2 regions of the Polycladomyces zharkentensis genome follow, and region 1 is predicted to be linked to the other one. Evidence: riboswitches for the same ligand, from Rfam matches in the RefSeq annotation. Region 1 holds a riboswitch; the other holds the start of a gene.

Region 1 (4,139 bases):
TCCTGTCGCTCATCCTCGGTTTGACGTTGGGTGTGATTGCCGCGCTCCGGCAAAACCGCATCCCGGATTATACGGCCACCGTAATCGCCGTATTGGGTGTATCGGTTCCCAGTTTCGTGATGGCGCCGATTTTACAAAAATATTTGGGGCTGGAGTGGGAACTGCTCCCGATCGCAACCTGGGAGGGATTTGAATACAGCATCATGCCGACGATCGCGTTGGCCGTACTGCCGTTGGCGATGGTGACACGGCTGATGCGTTCCAGCATGCTGGAGGTGCTGAGCCAAGACTATATCCGAACCGCCCGGTCCAAAGGATTGTCCCCGAGCCGCGTCATCATGCGCCACACATTGCGCAACGCCATCTTGCCGGTGGTGACCATCATGGGGCCGCTGACCGCGGGCATTTTGACCGGGAGTTTCGTCATCGAGAAGATCTTCTCGATCCCCGGCATCGGGAAATACTTTGTCGACAGCGTGACCAACCGGGATTATCCGGTGATCATGGGGATCACGATCTTTTATTCCGCCTTCCTGATCCTGATGAACTTTCTCGTCGATATGATTTACAGCTGGATTGATCCACGGATCAAAGTCGGACACAAGGAGGCGAGCTGAGATGGCGATTCCGGCACAACGATTTGAACGGGTACCCAAACGGTCCCAAGAGGCGGAAACGATCAAGCGGCCCAGCGTCACCTATACCCAGGACGTCTGGCGACGGCTGAAGCAGAACAAGCTGGCGATGGCGGGGCTGGTGATCATCATACTGCTGGCGGTCATGTCGATCATTGGTCCGCATTTATCTTCCTATTCGTACTATGAGCAGGATTTGGACGGGAAAAATATGGCGCCTTCGGGCGAACACTGGTTTGGTACCGATGATTTGGGCAGGGATGTCTTTGTCCGCACCTGGTACGGTGGACGCATTTCACTGGAGATCGGACTGGCCGCCGCTTTGATCGATTTGTGCATCGGCGTATTGTACGGGGGCATCGCCGGTTATCGCGGCGGCAAGGTGGACGAAGTGATGATGCGGATCGTGGATATTTTGTGGGGATTGCCGTATCTGCTCACCGTCGTGTTGCTTCTGGTCGTGCTGGAGCCGGGTTTGGGCACGATCATCATCGCTTTGACCGCGACGGGATGGCTCAATATGGCACGGCTGGTACGGGGTCAAGTGCTGCAACTGAAACAACAGGAGTTCGTGTTGGCCGCGCGTACCCTGGGCGCCGATACCAAACGCCTCCTGTTCAAACATCTGATTCCCAATGCCATGGGACCCATCATCGTCATGCTGACGTTCACGGTACCCAATGCCATTTTCGCCGAGGCGTTTCTCAGCTTTTTGGGGTTGGGGGTGCAGGCCCCGCAAGCCAGTTGGGGTACGATGATCAACGACTCGTTGGTCGTCATTTTTTCGGAAGATTGGTGGCGGCTGTTTTTCCCCGCCTTTTTCCTCAGCTTGACGATGTTGGCATTCAACGTGTTCGGAGACGGTCTGCGTGACGCGCTCGATCCCAAGATGCGGAAGTGAGGTGGACAGACGTGGCATTGTTGGAGATTCGTGATTTGCATGTGTCGTTTCACACCTATGCGGGAGAAGTGCAGGCGGTCCGTGGTGTCAACCTGACGTTGGAAAAGGGAGAAGCATTGGCCATTGTCGGGGAATCGGGCAGCGGCAAAAGCGTCACGGCACAGGCGATCATGCGCTTGATCCCTTCGCCGCCCGGCAAGATCAAAAGCGGTGAAATCCTGTTTGACGGGAAAGATCTGTTGAAGTTGACGGAAAAAGAGATGTTCCGGGTGCGTGGCTCAGAGATCGGGATGATCTTTCAGGACCCGATGACGTCGCTCAACCCGACGATGACGGTGGGCAAGCAGATCATGGAGGGGTTGATTTGGCACCAGCGCATTTCCCCTTCAGAAGCGCGCCGACGCGCGGTGGAAATGTTGCGTTTGGTGGGCATTCCCAGCCCTGAGACGCGGATTAACAATTACCCGCACGAATTCAGCGGCGGGATGCGACAACGGGCCATGATCGCCATCGCATTGGCCTGCAATCCCAAGATTTTGATCGCGGACGAGCCGACCACGGCATTGGACGTCACGATTCAGGCGCAAATCATCGAACTGTTGAAGGAACTGCAAAAGAAAACGGACACCGCTGTCATTTTGATCACCCACGATTTGGGCGTGGTCGCGGAAATGGCGCAACGCGTGGCGGTGATGTACGGGGGCAAGGTGGTGGAGACGGGAACGGTGGAAGAGATCTTCTACCGGCCGCGTCATCCGTACACCTGGGGACTGTTGGCTTCCATGCCCCGGCTCGATTTGGACCGGAAGCAGGAGTTGAAACCGATCCCCGGGTCCCCGCCGGATTTGTTCGATCCGCCCAAGGGTTGCCCGTTTGCCGATCGTTGTCCGTACACGATGCACATTTGCAACGACGAGATACCCGAAGTGACCGAGGTTTCCCGGACGCATCGCGTCAATTGCTGGCTGGAACACCCGGATGCACCGTCCGTCACGCATGAGCCGATCATTCGCTTTTCGTCCAAGTAGACATTGACAGAAATTTCGATCCATCGTATCATAAGCTTCAAATACGAATATCAGGAAACACCTTCTTATCCAGAGCGGCGGAGGGACTGGCCCGATGAAGCCCGGCAACCACCCCGTTTACCGCGTGCATCCACGCACACGTCAAACGGCGGGGAATGGTGCCAATTCCTGCAGAACCGACAGGTTCTGAGAGATGAGAAGGGGGACGGACTGCGATGGCATGGGAGCAGACGACACCCTCTTCTGATCGAAGAGGGTGTTTCCTTTTGAAAAAGGAGAGAAAACGCGTGGTAGCCAGCGTCGATACGGTGACAAAGAAAACGGTGGCCGTGGGGCCGGTAACATTGGAATGCGGTGAAACACTTCGGGATGTGTGCATTGCGGTGGAGACAGTGGGCAGCCTGTCGGCGAACCGGGACAACGTGGTATTGGTTTGTCACGCATTGACGGGGGATGCGCATGCCGTCGGGGATGAACGGGAACCGGGCTGGTGGGACGGTTTGATCGGACCCGGTCGTTACATCGACACCAATCGGTATTTTGTCGTCACCACCAATGTACTCGGCGGCTGTAATGGCAGTACGGGTCCGTCATCCATCAATCCGGATACGGGGCGACCCTATGGTTCGGCTTTTCCTCCGGTCACCATTCGCGATATGGTCCACGTGCAGTATCGTACGCTTCAGAAAATGGGCATCGATCGGGTTCATACCGTCATCGGCGGTTCCATGGGGGGAATGCAGGTACTGGAATGGGGCATCTTATACCCTGAAGCGGTGGAGAATTTGATCCCCATCGCCACCACGGCCGCGTTGTCCCCCATGGCCATCGCCTACAACGACATCGGGCGCCAAGCCATCATGTCCGATCCGGACTGGCAGGGAGGCGATTACTATCCGGGGCCGGGGCCGAAAAAAGGGCTGGCCATCGCCCGAATGGTCGGGATGGTCACCTACCGGACGGACACATTGTTTCACCAGCGGTTCCAACGCCGTTTGCAGACCGATGTGCCGGAATGGTCCCGGGACGCGACGTTTCAGGTGGAAAGCTATCTGCGATACCAGGGAGAAAAACTGGTCAACCGGTTTGATGCCAACAGTTATTTGTGTCTGCTCAAAGCGATGGACACGCATGATGTGGGCAGGGGACGTGGCGGAATGGCGGCCGCGCTGTCGAAAATCCGCTCCCGCGTGCTGATCATCGGCATTGAGGAGGATCGGTTGTTTCAAATTGAGGAGCAACGGACATTGTTTCGGGAATTACGGGCGCAGGGAAAAGATGCGCAGCTGTGGGAATTCCGGTCCCCGTACGGCCATGATGCGTTTTTGATCGAATACGAACAGATGGGACCGGTCATCCGGCAATTTTTGGAGGGGTAGCGCCGGAGAGGTGCTGACCCCCTTTCCTTGACGCTGTTGAATGATTGGGAGTAAAATAAGGATGTTCACAAAGTTGAAACCCCTTTCTAACCACAGGGCTGCTCTTGCTGGCGGTCCGAGGGATTCGACACACTTGTCGAAACCTTTGGGAAGCGGTTTGACATCACGGCTTGATCGTACTATCAAAGTCCAATTT
Region 2 (4,139 bases), on a different contig from region 1:
ACAAATGGATAACAGCCAACTTCTTTTGAACATCCAATCCCCTCCATAGATACTACCTTTCAAAACGTTCCCTTTATCCGACGGGGATAAACGGCTTTTTTTCAACTATGCTTGTAAATTTTTTCCGAACAAGCGAAAAGATGCTTTTCATAAGTCCTCATTTTTCTTGTTTTATGCGATAATAGAAAGCAAATCCGACTGGAACGGATCACATGGGAAGGAGAACTTTGATGGGGAAAAAGAACCGAACGAAGAAAAAGCAGACCGTGTCATATCAGGCAAAAAGGAAGAAAAAGGACATGCGGATGTTGACGATGGTAACGGTGGGACTGGTTGTGCTGATATTGGCCATCTTCGGCATTGCGCAACTGGCCGCTGACGGTCAAAAAGAGGAGATCAACCGGTTGGCGCAGGGTCAACCCGTCCTGGGCGATCCGAAAGCACCGGTGACACTGATCGAGTTCGGGGATTTCAAGTGCCCGGTGTGCAAACGGTTTGAGGAGACCGTCTTTCCTTTGCTGAAAAAGGAATATATCGACACCGGCAAGGTAAAAATGGCCTTTCTCAACATGCAGTTCATCGGGCCGGATTCCGTGACGGCCGGCATTGCGGGTGAGTCGATTTACCGTCAAAATCCACAGGCGTTCTGGCAGTTCTATGACGCGATCTACCGGAATCAACAGGACGAATATGTCATCTGGGCCACGCCGGAGTTTCTGGTGCAATTGGCCAAGCAGCACGTTTCCGGTATTGACGTGAAACGTCTGGAACAGGACATCCGCACCCGGAAATACGAGGCCGATGTACAGCGGGATATGGACAGCGGAAAGAAACTGGGCATCAATTCGGTTCCGACGATCTACGTCAACGGGAAAAAAGTGGACAATCCGCTGGACTACAATCAATTGAAACAAGCGTTGGATCAAGCGCTTCAGGAATCGGGCAAGAAAGGATAATCCGGTATGATGGGGTGGATTCGGCAATACGGAATGTATTTCGCATGGGTGGTGTCATTGGTTGCGACGGGGGGCAGTTTGTATTTCAGCGAGATCGCGATGTTTGAACCGTGCAAGTTGTGCTGGTTCCAGCGGATTTTTATGTATCCGTTGACGGTGTTGCTGGGAATCGCCAGTTATCGGGATGACCGGGGGATCATTTCCTACACGCTTCCGCTCAGTGTGATCGGCGGTTCCATTTCGCTTTATCATTATCTGCTGCAAAAGGTACCGGCGATGAAGTCGTTCACTCCCTGCACGCGCGGGGTGCCGTGCACGGGCGAATACATCAACTGGTTCGGATTTGTCACCATTCCCTTTTTGGCACTGACGGCGTTTGTATTGATCACTTGGTTCCTGATGGCGGCCCGGAAGGGAGCAACGGACGAGGCTGTTGAAACGGTGACGGAACGGGATGCATAACGGTTGCGATCGGTTGACCGTTGCTCAGGCGGTGGCAACGATCTGCCGGCGGCAGAACGGGACGAAGGAGCGTGTGGGCACCTGAGAAGTAAAAACGGGCGGCCCGGTCGGACAAACACGGAGAAAAGTTTCTTTCAAAGCGCATATAGTATGGTGAAAGAGAGGATGGAGGAGGGTGTGTCTGGTTAGTCAGGGAGGCATCCTTTCCGGGTTGACGGCAGAACGAAGCGTCGGAGGAACCCCATTGCGAGCATCCCTGAGCGAAGCGCACTTGGCTTGGTTCTTTCGCCCAACGGTTCGAAGCGGACATGATCCGTTTTTCGGGAGGTTCTGGGGAGAAAGCCGGGAAAACAATGCGGACCATATGGACCAGACACGCTCGAGTCGGAGCGGGAGGAAAAAGGTTCACCCGAATCAAAGATCTGAAATCAATTGACAGGTGCCCCGTTCTTTTTGTATATTTATCTCCAAATCCTTTTCGTTCGTCTGTTCCGAAAAAATCACATAATCCGATTAGCGGAACTCTTATCCAGAGTGGCGGAGGGACTGGCCCGATGAAGCCCGGCAACCTATTTGAGAGGGATTGCCTTTCAAATGTGGTGCCAATTCCTGCAGAGGGTATCTCTGGGAGATGAGAGTTTGCGCGTTTACGACGCCAACCTTTCATCCGATCAGAGATGAAAGGTTTTTTATTTGATGGAAGGAAAGAGGATGATGGCCATGGGTATTCAACCGTTGGCAGAACGGATGAGAGAAAAAATCCTGATTCTGGACGGCGCGATGGGAACGATGCTGCAAAATGCCCGTTTGACGGCGGAGGATTTTGGTGGTGAAGAGTATGAGGGATGTAACGAAATACTCAACCTGACACGCCCCGACCTGATCCAATCCATTCATGAAGCGTATCTGGAAGCGGGAGCAGACATTGTGGAGACCAACACGTTCGGTGCCACGTCGGTGGTGCTGGCCGAGTACGGACTGGAAAACCGTGTGGAAGAGATCAACCGCGCAGCGGTGGCCTGCGCCCGCAAAGCCGTTGACAAATGGAAGCGGGACGGTTCTCCCCGGTATGTGGCCGGGGCGATGGGACCGACAACCAAGACGCTCTCGGTGACGGGCGGTGTCACGTTCGACCAACTGGTGGATGCGTATTACGAACAGGCGCGTGCACTGTTGTTGGGCGGCGTGGATGCGTTGCTGCTGGAGACATCCCAGGACACGCTGAATGTGAAAGCGGGCGGAATCGGAATCCGGCGGGCATTTGCGGAGTTGGGAACCGAAGTGCCGATTCTGATTTCCGGCACGATCGAACCGATGGGCACGATGTTGGCCGGGCAAAATGTGGAGGCCTTTTACGTGTCCATCTCCCATCTCCGCCCCTTGTCCGTGGGGTTGAACTGTGCGACCGGCCCGGAATTTATGCGTGACCACTTGCGGACGCTGGCTTCGATGGCCGGTTGTGGGGTAAGCTGTTATCCCAACGCCGGTCTTCCGGACGAAGAGGGAAGGTATCATGAAACGCCGGAGGGACTGGCCGCCAAGTTGGCTGCCTTTGCCGAAGCCGGGTGGCTCAATATGGCGGGCGGATGTTGCGGTACGACACCGGATCACATCCGTGCGCTGGCGGAGGCGCTGAAGGACAAACGCCCCCGTCCCGTACCGGAACGGCGCATCCCGGCGGTATCCGGCATCGAACCCGTTTATGTGGAAGCGGACAATCGACCGATTCTCGTCGGTGAGCGGACCAACGTGATCGGGTCGCGCAAATTCCGAAACCTGATCCAGGAAGGGGAATATGAAGCCGCTGCGGAAATCGCCCGAAAACAGGTGAAAAACGGCGCTCAGGTGATTGACGTGTGCCTGGCTGATCCCGACAGGGACGAACTGGAGGATATGCGGCGGTTTTTGACCTATGCCGTCAAGGTGATCAAAGCGCCGCTGATGATCGACTCCACATCGCCCGAGGTAATGGAGGAGGCGTTGAAGTTTTCGCAGGGCAAAGCCATTCTCAATTCGATCAACCTGGAAGACGGGGAAGAGCGCTTTGAAAGGGTGGTGCCCCTGATTCACCGCTACGGCGCGGCGGTCGTCGTGGGCACGATCGACGAACGGGGCATGGCCGTCGACCGCGAACGGAAGTGGGAGGTGGCTGAACGCTCCTACCGCTTGTTGACGGAAAAGTACGGCATTCCGGAAGAGGACATCATTTTCGACCCGCTGGTTTTCCCCGTCGGGACGGGTGATGAAGCGTACATCGGATCGGCCAAGGAAACCGTGGAGGGCATTCGTCTCATCAAGGAACGTTTGCCGCGTTGCCAGACGATCCTGGGCATCTCCAACGTGTCGTTCGGATTGCCGCCGGCGGGACGGGAAGTGTTAAACGCCGTCTTTTTGTATCACTGTACCAAGACGGGATTGGACTACGCCATCGTCAATACCGAAAAACTGGAGCGTTATGCGTCCATCCCGCAGGAAGAAGTCCGTTTGGCGGAGCGGTTGCTGTTTGAGACCAACCATGAAAACTATGAGGCAGTGTTGGCCGAGTTTGTCCAGTTTTACCGCGCCAAAAAAACGGAGACGAAGTCATCGGGAGAAACGTTGCCGTTGGAAGAGCGGCTGGCGCAATATATCGTGGAGGGAACCAAGGACGGATTGATCGATGATCTCAAGCTGGCGCTGGAGAAGTACAGCCCGCTGGAGATCATCAACGGTCCGCTGATG

Evidence for each region. A riboswitch is a leader RNA that binds a small molecule or an ion and turns the genes downstream of it on or off. The one in region 1 is predicted to bind S-adenosylmethionine.
Region 2: another riboswitch for S-adenosylmethionine. It lies ahead of metH (methionine synthase); the one in region 1 lies ahead of metX (homoserine O-acetyltransferase MetX).

What each region holds. Positions count from the first base shown of each region.
Region 1 is NZ_JAFHAP010000006.1:152,625-156,763, forward strand. It holds gene JQC72_RS06175 (ABC transporter permease) at 1-617, shown strand, start outside; gene JQC72_RS06180 (ABC transporter permease) at 619-1,536, shown strand; gene JQC72_RS06185 (ABC transporter ATP-binding protein) at 1,548-2,564, shown strand; SAM riboswitch class I at 2,627-2,764, shown strand; gene metX (homoserine O-acetyltransferase MetX) at 2,780-3,943, shown strand.
Region 2 is NZ_JAFHAP010000011.1:88,210-92,348, forward strand. It holds gene JQC72_RS12590 (glycine betaine ABC transporter substrate-binding protein) at 1-33, opposite strand, end outside; gene JQC72_RS12595 (DsbA family protein) at 231-956, shown strand; gene JQC72_RS12600 (disulfide oxidoreductase) at 966-1,418, shown strand; SAM riboswitch class I at 1,941-2,056, shown strand; gene metH (methionine synthase) at 2,139-4,139, shown strand, end outside.